2 regions of the Kitasatospora sp. NBC_00458 genome follow, and region 1 is predicted to be linked to the other one. Evidence: predicted binding sites of a transcription regulator. Region 1 holds the regulator's gene; the other holds the start of a gene.
The links. The regulator HrcA, encoded in region 1, represses chaperone genes, less so after heat shock. The targets are predictions, from matches to a motif close to TTNGCACTCNGNNNNNCNGAGTGCNAA.
Positions count from the first base shown of each region.

Region 2: groES (co-chaperone GroES) is a predicted target of HrcA. The motif match lies at 4,591-4,617, and genes of this name have one in related genera.

Region 1 is NZ_CP107904.1:3,036,497-3,043,682, reverse strand. Features, by position in the region: gene htpX (zinc metalloprotease HtpX) at 1-901, opposite strand, end outside; gene hrcA (heat-inducible transcriptional repressor HrcA) at 1,162-2,196, shown strand; gene dnaJ (molecular chaperone DnaJ) at 2,272-3,417, shown strand; gene OG550_RS12025 (16S rRNA (uracil(1498)-N(3))-methyltransferase) at 3,509-4,258, shown strand; gene OG550_RS12020 (S41 family peptidase) at 4,424-7,186, shown strand, end outside.
Region 2 is NZ_CP107904.1:3,761,833-3,769,018, forward strand. Features, by position in the region: gene OG550_RS15105 (response regulator transcription factor) at 1-214, opposite strand, end outside; gene OG550_RS15110 (WhiB family transcriptional regulator) at 787-1,122, shown strand; gene OG550_RS15115 (LysR family transcriptional regulator) at 1,241-2,245, opposite strand; gene groL (chaperonin GroEL) at 2,403-4,031, opposite strand; gene groES (co-chaperone GroES) at 4,144-4,449, opposite strand; gene OG550_RS15130 (hypothetical protein) at 4,710-5,015, shown strand; gene OG550_RS15135 (class I SAM-dependent methyltransferase) at 5,188-6,387, shown strand; gene OG550_RS15140 (polysaccharide deacetylase family protein) at 6,363-7,186, opposite strand, start outside.

The sequences.
Region 1 (7,186 bases):
AGATCTCCGCCAGCTGCTCCAGCCGCTTCTCCAGCGTCGGGTGGGTGGAGAACAGCTGGGTGGCGGTCTCCCGGGCGCTCAGCGCGGGGGCGAAGTAGAAGGCGTTGTAGGCCTGCGCCTGGCGCAGGTCCTTGGTCGGGATGGCGGCGATCTGGCCGGTCACCTTGGTGAGCGCCGAGGCCAGCGCACTGGGGCGGCCGGTGAGCTGGGCGGCGGCCCGGTCGGCTGCCAGCTCCCGGTAGCGGGAGAGCAGCCTGGTCAGCAGGAAGCTGATCGCGTAGACGACGACCGACACCAGCGGGATGACGAGCGCGGCGAGCGCGGCGTTGGAGTCGTTGCTGTTGCGGCCGCCGCCCATGAACCCGCCGTACATGGCGATCCGGGTCATGGCCCCGGCGAGGACGCCGAGGAAGCCGGCGATCGTCATCACCGCGACGTCCCGGTGGGCGACGTGGGACAGCTCGTGGGCGAGCACCCCCTCCAGCTCCTCGGGTTCCAGCCGGCGGAGCAGGCCGGTGGTGACGCAGACCACCGCGTTCTTCGGGTTGCGGCCGGTGGCGAAGGCGTTCGGCATGTCGTTGTCGGCGACCGCGACCCGGGGTTTGGGCATGTCGGCCAGTGCGCAGAGCCGGTCGACGGTGCCGTGCAGCTGCGGGTACTGCTCGGGGGTGACGCGGTGGGCGCCCATGGCGCGTTCGGTGATCCTGTCGCTGAACCAGAACTGGGCCACGAACAGGCCGCCGGAGATCAGCACGATGATCGGCCAGGCGCCGCGCAGCAGCACGATCAGCAGTCCGGTGAATCCGACGTACAGCAGCCCGATCACGAACATCGTCCCGACCATCCGGCCGGTCAGGCCGCGGTCCGGTGCGAAGCGGCTGTGCTGGCCCGAGGTCGACATCGCTGGTCCTCCGTTCGCCGTTCGCTTCCGATGCTGCCACCCGCCCGGCCCCGCGGCATCACCCGCGCGCCGCGAACTGCGGGCAGGATCACCCCGGCCGGGCCGTTCCTGAGGTCGGACCCGGGCCTTACACTGGCAGGTACGGTTCTGGCACTCGTGTGTTCCGAGTGCCAAGCCCGGGCCCTCCCAGAGCGGTCCGAAGCGACTCGAAACGGACACTTGTCACAACGGACAACGCGTGAAGACGGAGGTGCGTGCCCATGGCCGGTGAGGTCCGCCAGCTGGACGACCGCAAGCTCGCGGTGCTTCGCGCCATCGTCCAGGACTACGTGGGGACCGAGGAGCCGGTCGGTTCCAAGGCCCTGGTCGAGCGGCACAACCTCGGGGTCTCCCCGGCGACCGTCCGCAACGACATGGCGGCGCTGGAGGAGGACGGCTACATCCACCAGCCGCACACCAGCGCCGGGCGTATCCCCACCGACAAGGGGTACCGCCTCTTCGTGGACCGGCTCGCCGAGGTCAAGCCGATGAGCGCGCCCGAGCGGCGCGCGATCCGGCACTTCCTGGACGGGGCGGTCGACCTCGACGACGTGGTCGCCCGCACGGTCCGGCTGCTCGCCCAGCTGACCCGCCAGGTCGCGGTCGTGCAGTACCCCTCGCTCTCCCGCTCCACCGTGCGGCACATCGAGCTGGTCGCGCTGGCCCCGGTCAAGGTGATGCTGGTGCTGATCACCAACACCGGCCGGGTCGAGCAACGGATGGTGGACTGCCCCGGGGCGGTCGGCGAGACCGTCCTGGCGGACCTCCGGGCCCGGATCAACGCGCGGGCCGCCGGACAGCGGCTGCCCGAGGTCCCGGGACTGCTGGAGGACCTCCCCGCCCAGTTCGAGGCGGGCGACCGGCCGACCGTCGCGACGGTCCTGGCGACGCTCTTCGAGGCGCTCGCCGAACAGAACGAGGAACGGATCATGCTGGCCGGCACGGCCAACCTGACCCGTTTCGGCCACGACTTCCCGTTGACCATCCAGCCGGTGCTGGAGGCACTGGAGGAACAGGTCATCCTGCTCCGCCTCCTGGGTGAGACCGCGGACGCCGGGATGACGGTCCGGATCGGGCGCGAGAACGCCTACGAGGGCCTCAATTCCACCTCCGTCGTCTCGGTCGGTTACGGTTCGGGCGACGAGAGCGTGGCCAAACTGGGTGTGATCGGTCCGACCCGGATGGACTATCCGGGCACAATGGGGGCGGTGCGAGCGGTGGCACGGTACGTGGGCCAGATCCTGGCCGAGTCGTAGGAAAGGCCACCGCCAGGACCCTGGCGGTGGTTCCAGTCGCAAGCACTTCTACAGGCGGAACAAGCGGAGCATTTGGTGGCCACGGACTACTACGCGGTACTCGGCGTCCGACGGGATGCGGGGCAGGACGAGATCAAGAAGGCGTTCCGGCGCCTGGCACGCGAACTGCACCCGGACGTCAACCCGGACCCGAAGACGCAGGAGCGGTTCAAGGAGATCAACGCCGCCTACGAGGTGCTCTCCGATCCGCAGAAGCGTCAGGTCTACGACCTGGGCGGCGACCCGCTGTCGCCGAACGGCGGCGCGGGCGGACCGGGCGGCTTCGGCGCGGGCGCGGCGGGCTTCGGCTTCTCCGACATCATGGACGCCTTCTTCGGCGCGGCCTCCGGCCAGCGCGGACCGCGCTCGCGGACGCGGCGCGGCCAGGACGCCATGATCCGGCTGGAGATCACCCTGGAGGAGGCCGCCTTCGGCACCACCAAGGAACTCCAGGTCGACACGGCCGTCACCTGCACCACCTGCAGCGGCGAGGGCGCGGCCCCCGGTACCTCCGCGCAGACCTGTGACATGTGTCGCGGCAAGGGCGAGGTCTCCCAGGTCACCCGGTCCTTCCTGGGCCAGGTCATGACCTCCCGCCCCTGCCCGCAGTGCCAGGGCTTCGGCACCGTCGTGCCGACCCCGTGCCCGGAGTGCGCCGGCGACGGCCGGGTCCGCGCCCGCCGCACCCTGACCGTCAAGATCCCCGCCGGTGTCGACAACGGCACCCGGATCCAGCTGGCCGGCGAGGGCGAGGTCGGCCCCGGCGGCGGCCCGGCCGGCGACCTCTACGTCGAGATCGCCGAGACCAGCCACACGGTGTTCCAGCGCCGCGGCGACGACCTGCACTGCACCGTCACCATCCCGATGACGGCCGCCTCGCTCGGTACCCAGGTGCCGCTGCAGACCCTGGACGGGCTGGAGGAGGTCGACATCCGGCCCGGCACCCAGTCCGGCCAGTCGATCCCGCTGCACGGCCGCGGCATCACGCACCTGCGCGGCGGCGGCCGGGGCGACCTGATAGTGCACGTCGAGGTGCAGACGCCCACCAAGCTCGATCCCGAGCAGGAGGAGCTGCTGCGCCGCCTCGCGGTGCTGCGCGGCGAGGAGCGGCCGTCCGGCCAGTTCGCGCCCGGGCAGCAGGGGCTGTTCTCCCGGCTGAAGGACGCCTTCAACGGCCGCTGACGGCTCCGGCGCCCGGCACCCCCGCGACAACCGTCCGGGGGCGCCGGGCGCCGTCGTTCCACCGCCCGACCCACCCCGGAGGAAGACCCCCATGACCGCGCCCGTGTTCGTCGTCGAGACCGAGCGGATCGCCGCCGCCGCTCCCGGGGCGCTGGTCCGGCTGGACGGGCCGGAGGGGCGGCACGCGGCCGCCGTGAAGCGGCTGGAGCCGGGCGAGGCCGTCACCCTGGCCGACGGGCTCGGCCTCGGGGTGGACGGCACCGTCGCGGCGGTGCACGGCAAGGACGCCGTCGAGGTGGCGGTCGCGGCCGTGCGCCGCGAGCCCGAGCCGGCGCCGCGGATCGTCGTGGTCCAGGCCCTGCCCAAGGGCGACCGCGGCGAGCTGGCCGTGGAGACCATGACCGAGGTCGGCGTGGACGTGGTGGTCCCGTGGGCGGCGTCCCGCTGCATCACCCAGTGGAAGGGCGAGCGCGGCGCCAAGGCGCTCGCCAAGTGGCGCGCCACCGCGCGGGAGGCGGGCAAGCAGTCCCGCCGGCTGCGGTTCCCCGAGGTCCGCGACCCGGTGACCACCCGGCAGCTGGTCCCGCTGCTGGCCGCCGCCGCGTTCGCGGCCGTGCTGCACGAGGAGGGGGCCGAGCCGCTGGCCGGGGCCGTGCTGCCCGGGACCGGGGACCTCGTGCTGGTGGTCGGCCCCGAGGGCGGGGTCTCCCCGGAGGAGCTGGCCGCCTTCGCCGAGGCCGGCGCCAGGCCGTTCCGGCTCGGCCCGTCGGTCCTGCGCACCTCGACGGCGGGGGTGGCGGCCGGGGCCCTGCTGCTGGGACGCACCGGCCGCTGGAGCTGAGCCGCCCGGCCCGGGCCGGAACGCGATGACCCCGGCCGGTACGGGCCCGCCCGGGCAGCCGCCCCCCGGCCCCCGTCCGGGAGTCCCCCGCCGACCGTCCCCCGACCGGGGCGCGGTCGGCGGAAAACCGGGCGTGGCCGCGGCACCGGTGCCTAGGCTGGCGAGGTGAGCGAACCCGAAACCATCCCCGCCGGCGCCTACCTGCGCCACCCGCACCTGCACGGCGACCTGGTCACCTTCGTCGCCGAGAACGACGTGTGGCTCGCCCCGCTGGACGGCGGCCGGGCCTGGAGACTGACGGCCGATCACCTCCCGGTCCGCCGCCCGAGATTCTCCCCGGACGGCCGGCACGTCGCCTTCACCTCCACCCGGGACGGCGCGCCCGAGGTGCACGTCGTCCCGGTCGACGGCGGCCCGTCCCGGCGGCTGACCCACTGGGGCGACGCCCAGACCCAGCTGCGCGGCTGGACGCCGGACGGCCGGCCGATCGCCACCACCGCCGCCGGGCAGGCCTCGCTGCGCCGCACCTGGGCGTTCGCGGTGCCGCCGGACGGCGGCGAGCCGGCCCGGCTGCCGTACGGACCGGTCGGCGGGCTGTCCTTCGAGCCGGGCGGGGACCGGGCGCTGCTGGTCTCGGCGTTCGGGGTCGAGCCGGCCTGGTGGAAGCGCTACCGGGGCGGGCGGACCGGCAAGCTCTGGATCGGCACGGACCGGTTCGAGCGGATCCACCGGGAGCTCGACGGGAACATCGAATCGCCGCTCTGGGTGGGCGGACCGGGCCGGTCCAGGATCGCCTTCCTCTCCGACCACGAGGGCGTCGGCGCGCTCTGGTCCAGCCTCCCGGACGGCACCGACCTGCGCCGCCACTCCTCCTCCCCGGACGGCTTCTACGCCCGCAACGCCACCACCGACGGCACCCGGGTGGCCTGGCACGCCGCGGGCGACCTCTGGCTGCTGGACGACCTGGCCGGTGCCGAGCCGCGCCGCCTCGACGTCCGCCTGGCGGGCCCGCGCACCGGCCGCCGCCCGCGCCCGGTGCCGGCCGCGCACTGGCTGGAGACCGCCGCCCCCGACCGCACCGGCCGGGCCGGCGCCGTCGTGGTGCGCGGCACCGTGCACTGGCTGACCCACCGGGAGGGCCCGGCCCGCGTCCTGGACGAGACCCCGGGCGTGCGCGGCCGGCTCGCCCGGGTGGTGCCGGGCTCGGGCGAGGACGGCGGGCAGGGGGTGGTCTGGGTGACCGACGCCGAGGGCGAGGACGCGATCGAGTACGCGCCCGCCGTCCTCGGCACCGAGCGCCGCCGACTGGCCGCCGGACGGCTCGGCCGGGTCCGGTCGCTGCTCGTCTCGCCGGACGGCAAGCAGCTGGCGGTCGGCTCGCACGACGGCCGGGTCCTGCTGGTGGCCCTGGCCGACGGTGTCGTGCACGAGCTGGCGCACAGCACCGACGGCGAGGTCAGCGGCCTGGCGTTCAGCCCCGACTCGGCGTGGCTGGCCTGGTCCCAGCCGACCCTCGGGCCGTGGTCGCTGCGCCAGATCGCGCTGGCCAACCTGACCACCCGGACGGTCTCCGAGGCCACCCCGCAGCGCTTCATCGACACCTCGCCGGCCTTCACCGCGGACGGCCGGCACCTGGCGTTCCTCTCGGTGCGCAACTTCGACCCGGTCTACGACTCGCACGTCTTCGACCTGTCCTTCCCGAACGGCTGCCGCCCGTACCTGATCACGCTGGCCGCCGACACGCCGTCCCCGTTCGGGCCGCGGCGGGCCGGCCGGCCGGTCGGCGGGGAGGACGACGAGCCCAAGGCCAAGAAGGCGGACGGCGAGGAGGGCGCGGCCGACGCGCCGCCGGTCACCCGGGTCGACCTGGACGGCATCGCCGACCGGATCGTGCCCTTCCCGGTGGAGGGCGGCCGGTTCGGCACGCTGCGGGCCGCCAGGGACGGCGTGCTGTGGACGCGCGTGCCGCTGCTCGGGGAGCTCGGCGACGAGGCGGCCTCGCTGGAGGACGAGCGGCCGCGCCCCGCGCTGGAGCGGTTCGACTTCCGCAAGCGCCGGGCCGAGCAGCTGGTGGACGGCCTGGACTCGTTCGCGGTGAGCGGCGACGGCACGCGGCTCGCCGTGCTGGACGAGGGCGAGCTGCGGATCGTGCCCGCCGACCACAAGGCCTCCGGCGAGGACGACGAGGTCGAGGTCGACCTCGACCGGCTGCGGGTGACCGTCGACCCGGCCGCCGAGTGGCGGCAGATGTTCGACGAGAACGGCCGCCTGATGCGCGACAACTTCTGGCGCCCGGACCTCGACGGCGTGGACTGGGCCGGCGTGCTGGCCCGCTACCGGCCCCTGGTGGAGCGGATCGGCTCGCACGACGACCTGGTCGACCTGCTCTGGGAGGTGCACGGCGAGCTGGGCACCTCGCACGCCTACGTGCTGCCGCACGGCCTGCACACCGAGGCGGCCCGCCGGCAGGGCCTGCTCGGCGCCGACCTGGTCAAGGACGGCGAGGTCTGGCGGATCGCCCGGATCCTGCCCGGCGAGTCCTCCGACCCCCGGGCCCGCTCGCCGCTGGCCGCGCCGGGCGCCGCGATCCGCCCCGGCGACGCCGTGCTGGCGGTCAACGGCCGCCCGGTCGACCCGGTGACCGGCCCGGCGCCGCTGCTGGCGGGCACCGCCGGGCAGCCGGTCGAGCTGACCGTGGCCGGCAAGGACGGCACCGACCGGCGGCACCCGGTGGTGGTCCCGCTCGCCGACGACGAGGCGCTGCGCTACCACGACTGGGTGACCGGCCGGCGGGCCGCCGTCCGGGAGCTGTCCGGCGGGCGGCTCGGCTACCTGCACGTCCCCGACATGCAGACCACCGGCTGGGCGCAGATCCACCGCGACCTGCGTTCGGAGATGGCCCGGGAGGGCGTGGTCGTCGACATCCGG
Region 2 (7,186 bases), 730 kb from region 1:
CCGACAGCAGCCGCCGGACCGTCTCCACCCCGCCGAGGCCGGGCATCCGGACGTCCATCAGGACGAGATCGGAGCGGTCGGCCACCCAGCGGCGGAGGACCTCCTCCCCGTTCGTCGCGGTGGTGACCCGGTCCACACCGGGTACGGTCGCGACGGCGCGGCGAAGCGCCTCGCGGGCGAGCGGGGAATCGTCGCAAACGAGAACGGAAGTCATGACCGTCGTCCTCCGCAGCTGATCCGCGTCACGTTGAGCCTCCTGGCTGGTACGAACCTCTCCGACACGGCCGATCGGCGACGGACTCCGTGCTGATCGCCTGAGATTCCCCGCGATCGTTCCCGACGTCCGGCGCCCGCTAACCGCCTCCACACTTCCAACGACCGTCACTCGAATGAGTTACGGCCTTCAGGGCCATCTCCACCACTGTACGTGGCCGACTCGTTACCGATCAGCCGCATCGCGGTGCACACGCCGCTCTTTTGCGCAGCTCGCACGCGGTGGGCGTGCGACCCGCACGCCGATCCGGGCCCCAGTGCGCCCGTCGGCCACCCGATTGCCACGTCCGCGCCGGGCGGCCGCCACATCGCCGGACATGCCCACTTTGCCCGTTTTTATAGCTTTTGTATGGTCATTGACTGTTGTGCCACTCTGTGGGTGACTTGTCCATGGAGTTGCCGTAAGTCATATTTCCAGGTGTCCACACTGGCGCCGGACGCGCCCCGCCGTACCGCCCGTGCAATCCGCCGGCGGGCGGCGCGCGGTCGACGAGCCTCTGAAGGGAATGAGCCATGGCAGATTTCTCCCGCCTCCCCGGCCCCAACGCGGACCTCTGGGACTGGCAGCTCTCCGCGGCCTGCCGCGGCGTGGACAGCTCGCTCTTCTTCCACCCGGAAGGCGAACGCGGAGCCGCGCGGAGCTCACGCGAGGCGAGCGCCAAGGAGGTCTGCATGCGCTGCCCCGTCCGCACCGAGTGCGCCGCCCACGCGCTGGCGGTCCGCGAGCCCTACGGCGTCTGGGGCGGCCTGACCGAGGACGAGCGCGAGGAGATGATGGGCCGCTCGCGCAACCGCCTGGTGGAGGTGCCGCTCGTCGCACCGAGCGTGGCCCAGCAGTACCAGCAGTGACCGTCCGTGTCCGCCGCGCCGAGAAGAATCGTTTCTTCTCGCGGTGGCGCGTGTCCGGGGCCCACACGTGCCCGGGTGTTCGCCCGGCCGGCCCCGCACGGCCGCCGGTGGGCCCCGGTCAGCGGCCGGCGGCCGCCCCGGCCAGCCGCTCCAGCATCAGCGCCACCGCCGGCACGTCGGCGAGGTCCGGCAGGGTCAGCGCCACCACCTGCCGCACCGCCGGCGCCCCCGACGCGGCGTGCACCGCCACCGTCTCCACCCCGTCCGGACGCACCGACCGCAGCGCGAGACCCGGCAGCACGGCCACCCCGAGCCCGGCGGCGACCAGGCCGACCACCGCGGGGTAGTCGTCGGTCGCGAAGTCGATCCGGGGCTCGAACCCGGAGCCCGCGCAGAGCTCCACCAGGTGCCCCCGGCACTGCGGGCACCCGGCGATCCACTGCTCCCCGGCCAGCTCGGCCAGCTCCACCGGCGCACCGCGCCCGGCCAGCCGGTGCCCGGCGGGCAGCAGGCCGACCAGCGGGTCGTCCAGCAGCGGGGTGACCACCAGATCGGACCAGTCGGTGCCGGCACTGAGCTGCTGGGCCTCCAGATTGGCCTCCGCGCGGGCCTCGCGGGGCGTGCCGTGCGCGGGCGCGGACGCCGGCGCGGCGGAGGCACCGGGCGCCTGCGGGTAGCGGAAGGCCAGCGCGACCTCGCACTCGCCGCCGCGCAGCATCGCCAGCGACTCCGGGGGCTCCGCCTCGACCAGCGACACGCGGACCCCCGGATGGCTGTCCCGCAGCCGGGCGACGGCGGGCGGCACCAGGGTGGAACTCGCGGTCGGGAAGGAGACCAGACGCACCCGTCCGGCCCGCAGTCCGGCGATCGCCGCCACCTCCTCCTCGGCGGCGGAGAGCCCGGCGAGGATGCCGGTGGCGTGCTTGAGCAGCACCCGTCCGGCCTCGCTCAGCTGCATCCCGCGCCCCGAACGGACCACCAGCGGGGTGTCGACGGACTTCTCCAGGGCCTTCATCTGCTGGCTGATGGCGGGCTGCGTGCACCCCAGCTCGCGGGCGGCGGCGGAGAAGGATCCGGTGCGGGCGACGGCACGCAGGACGCGCAGGTGGCGGGCCTCGATCATTCCTCAAAGATATAAGGAAATCTTTGCTGTCTGCAAAATTCACATGATAGTTGAAGAGTAAAACTCAGCCCGGGAGGACGGACCCCCGGCCGACACGCCGGAGGCCCGGCCGCACCCCCGAGGGGCGCGGACCGGGCCTCCGGTCACTGAACGGGTGTCAGTGGGAGTGGCCGTGGCCGCCGTGCGAGTGACCGGCGTCGGCCTCCTCCTCCTTCTTCTCCACCACGAGGGTCTCGGTGGTGAGCAGCAGGGAGGCGATCGAGGCGGCGTTCTCCAGGGCGGAACGGGTGACCTTGACCGGGTCGATGACGCCGGCCTTGATCAGGTCGCCGTACTCGCCCGTGGCGGCGTTGTAGCCCTGGCCCGGCTCCAGCTCGGAGACCTTGGAGGTGATGACGTAGCCCTCCAGGCCGGCGTTCTGGGCGATCCAGCGCAGCGGCTCGTGCAGCGCCTTGCGGACGACCGCGACACCGGTCGCCTCGTCGCCGGTCAGGCCCAGGCCGTCGTTCAGCACCTTGGCGGCGTGGACGAGCGAGGCGCCGCCACCGGCGACGATGCCCTCCTCGACCGCGGCACGGGTCGCCGAGATGGCGTCCTCCAGGCGGTGCTTGCGCTCCTTCAGCTCCACCTCGGTGGCGGCACCGACGCGGATGACGCAGACGCCGCCGGCCAGCTTGGCCAGGCGCTCCTGCAGCTTCTCGCGGTCCCAGTCCGAGTCCGTGTTGGCGATCTCGCCCTTGATCTGGGCGACGCGGCCGGCCACGGCCTCGCTGTCACCGGCACCGTCGACGATGGTGGTCTCGTCCTTGGTGATGGTCACGCGGCGGGCGGTGCCCAGCACGTCCAGACCGGCCTGGTCGAGCTTGAGGCCGACCTCCTCGGAGATCACGGTGCCGCCGGTCAGGGTGGCCAGGTCGCCCAGGATCGCCTTGCGGCGGTCGCCGAAGCCCGGGGCCTTGACGGCCACGGCGTTGAAGATGCCGCGGATCTTGTTCACCAGGAGGGTGGACAGCGCCTCGCCGTCGACGTCCTCGGCGATGATCAGCAGCGGGCGGGAGGTGCCGCCCTGCACGACCTTCTCCAGCAGCGGCAGGAGCTCCTGGATGGAGGAGATCTTGCCCTGGTTGATCAGGATGTACGGGTCTTCGAGGACCGCCTCCTGGCGCTCCGCGTCCGTGACGAAGTACGGCGACAGGTAGCCCTTGTCGAACTGCATGCCCTCGGTGAAGTCCAGCTCCACGCCGAAGGTGTTCGACTCCTCGACGGTGATGACACCGTCCTTGCCGACCTTGTCGATCGCCTCGGCGATGAGCTCGCCGACCTGGGTGTCCTGCGCGGAGAGGGTCGCGACGGCGGCGACGTCGTCCTTGCCCTCGATCTCGCGGGCGATGGACAGCAGGTGCTCGGAGACGGCGGCGACGGCCTTGTCGATGCCCTTCTTCAGGGCGGCCGGGCCGGCACCGGCGGCGACGTTGCGCAGACCCTCGTTCACCAGGGCCTGGGCCAGCACGGTGGCGGTGGTGGTGCCGTCACCCGCGACGTCGTTGGTCTTGGTGGCGACCTCCTTGACGAGCTGCGCGCCAAGGTTCTCGTACGGGTCGTCGAGCTCGACCTCACGGGCGATGGTGACACCGTCGTTGGTGATGGTCGGAGCACCGAACTTCTTGTCGATGACGACGTTGCGGCCCTTGGGGCCGATGGTCACCTTGACGGTGTCGGCCAGCTTGTTGACACCGCGCTCCAGCGAGCGGCGCGCGTCCTCGTTGAACTGCAGGATCTTCGCCATGTTCCCTATTCCCTCGGGGCTGCGGCCGTCGCGGCCGCTCGACTTACGTGAACCAACAACCACGCCCCGGGCCCCTGTCACTGGGACACGGATCCGGGGCGGGCCTGACGTCTTACTTCTCGATGATGGCGAGAACGTCGCGAGCCGACAGAACCAGGTACTCCTCGCCCTGGTACTTCACCTCGGTGCCGCCGTACTTCGAGTACAGGACGATGTCACCGACGGCGACGTCGAGCGGCAGACGCTGGCCGTCCTCGAAGCGGCCCGGGCCGACGGCCAGGACGACGCCCTCCTGGGGCTTCTCCTTGGCGGTGTCCGGGATAACCAGGCCGGAGGCCGTGGTGGTCTCGGCGTCGAGCGGCTGGACCACGATGCGGTCCTCGAGCGGCTTGATGGCAACCTTGCTGCTGGTGGTCACGTCCGAGCTCCCCTTCGGAGATTACGGGGTTTTCTAACGGGTAGGGGCGAACCTGCGCATCTGCCGTCGCGGGGGTCAGACACGCCTCTTCGCGTTAGCACTCCCCCGGTGGGGAGTGCTAGGCACGACCATAGGCCGCGGTTAGCACTCAGTCAACCAGAGTGCCAACGACGCGCCTCCCGAACCCCCTCCTGCGGCTGAGTAGCCGGTGAGTAGCCGTACTCATGTGCGACCCGCGGGCCCGACCGCACACTCGTCCCATGACCGAGACCTCCCTGCGCACCGGCCCGTCCACCCGCCGCGACCTGCTGCTGGCGCTCGCCGCCCTCCCGCTACTGGGAGGCGCCTGCGCCGTGGTCGCCTTCACCGCCTACGCCCTGGCGATGGGCGCGGCGATGAGCGACGCCGGCGGGCTGGTCCTGCTCCTCGTCCTCGCCGGGGGCGCCCTCGCGCTCGCGCCGGCCGTCGTGGTCGCGTGGCGCACCGGGCGGGCCGGCTGGCGGATGGTGCCGGTCGCCGCGCTGCTCTCCCCGCTCACCGCGCACTGGTGGTTCCAGCTGGTCTGACCGGCCCCACCGGGCGCCCGCACCGCGCCGTCCGGTGATCGCCGCTCCCCGGCCCGGGCCCCGGGCGCACCGGCCGCCGCTCCCCACGGCTCCGACCGGCGTACCGGCCGTCGCTCCGGCCGCCGCTCCGACCGGCGCTCCGACCGGCGCTCCGACCGGCGAGAATGGCCCTGTGGAGACCGACGACCTGCAGCCCCTGCTGACCGACCGGGGCCAGGCCCTGCTCGCCGAACTGCGCGAGTTCGCGCCGGAGGAGGAGCTGGCCCTGGCCACCCGGCTGCGCCGGGAGCACCCGGCCGAGCTGGTGTCCGCCGCCTTCGGGCAGGCCCGGCTCCGGCAGCGGGCCCGGGCCAAGTTCGGCGAGGACGCCGACCTCATGTACTTCACGCCCAACGGCGTCGAGCAGTCCACCCGGCGCAGCGTCGCCGAGTGGCGGGCCGCCCGCTTCGCCGGCCTCGGCGTGCGGCGGCTGGCCGACCTCTGCTGCGGGATCGGCGGCGACGTGCTGGCCCTGGCCCGGGCCGGGATCGAGGTGCTCGCCGTCGACAGGGACCCGGCCGCCTGCGCCGCCACCGCCGCCAACGCGGCCGCGCTGGGCCTGTCCGACCTGGTCGAGGTGCGCTGCGCGGACGTCGCCGACGTCGACGTCACCGGCTACGACGCGGTCTTCACCGACCCGGCCCGGCGCACCGCGCGCGGCCGGGTCTTCGACCCCGAGGCGTACGCCCCGCCGCTCTCCTGGGCGGTCGAGGCCGGCCGGCGCACCCCGGTCGGCGCGCTCAAGGTGGCACCGGGAATCCCGCACGAGGCGGTGCCAGCCGACGCCGAGGCCGAGTGGGTCTCCGACCACGGGGACGTCAAGGAGGCGGTGCTCTGGTTCGGCACCCGGGCCGACCGCCCGCACCGCGCCACGCTGCTCCCCCAGCGCGCCAGCCTGACCGGCGGCGACCTGCCCGACCCGCCGGCCGGCCCGGTCGGCCGGTACCTGTACGAGCCGGACGGCGCCGTGATCCGCGCCCACCTGGTCGCCGAGGTGGCCGGACAGGTGAACGGCCGGCTGATCGACCCGAAGATCGCCTACGTCACGTCGGACGACCTGGTCGCCACGCCGTACGCGCACGCCTTCGAGCTGACCGACGTGCTGCCGTTCCACATCAAGAAGCTCAAGGCGCTGCTGCGCGAGCGGGGCGTCGGCACGGTGGTGATCAAGAAGCGGGGGATGGCCGTCACGCCGGAGGAGCTGCGCCGCCAGCTGAAGCCGTCCGGCCCGAACTCCGTCACGGTCATCCTCAGCCGGACCGACAACGGGCCGCTGATGATGCTCGGGCAGCCGGTCCGGGCCGGGGATCAGGGCGCGGGCGCCTCGATGTAGTCCTCCAGCCGGGCCACCGCGAAGCCCTGCTCCTGGATCCGGGCCAGCATCTCGCCGAACATCTGCGTCATCGTCTCGCCCTTGAGGTCCTTCGGCCCCCGGAAGTGGGCGAGGACGATGTCACCGGGCCGCAGCCTCCCGTCCGCCGCCTGGTACTGCATGTCGTGAATCTGCATCGACTCCCGCCAGAGCACGACCGCCCGCGGCCCGCACTGCTGCACCGCGCCGTTGAGCGCCGCGGAGCCGGCGCCGTCGCCGTACGGCGGACGGAAGAGCAGCGGCGCGGTGCCGTACTGCCGGGTGAGGGCGGTCTGGGCGTCGCAGATCTCCGAGCGCAGCTTGTCCGGCGCCACCTTGCTCAGCTGGGCGTGGTCCACGGTGTGGTTGTGGACGTGGTTGCCGAGCGCCTGGAGCCGCTTGAAGTAGCCGTAGTCGTCCTTGACGATGTCGCGGGTCAGGAACATCGAGACCGGCACCCCGAGGTCGGTCAGCATCTCGACGAACTTCGGGTCCTTCTCCGCGCCGTCGTCGATGGTGACGAAGACGACCTTGTCGGTGGTCCGCACCTCGCTGAACACCGGGACCGGGCCGGTCCGCTGGAGCTTCACCGGCTTGTCGGCGGGCGCGGGCGGCGCGGGCGGCAGCGGCTTGAGGTTCCACTTCGCCCAGGCGGCCGCGTTCCCGGCGGCCGGCACCGGCACGGGGGCCGGCGTCGTCGCGGCGGGCTGCTGCGGCGCGGCGGCGGCCGGGGCGGGGGTGCCGGGTCCGGCCGGAGTGGTGGCGGACGCGACGGGCGGGC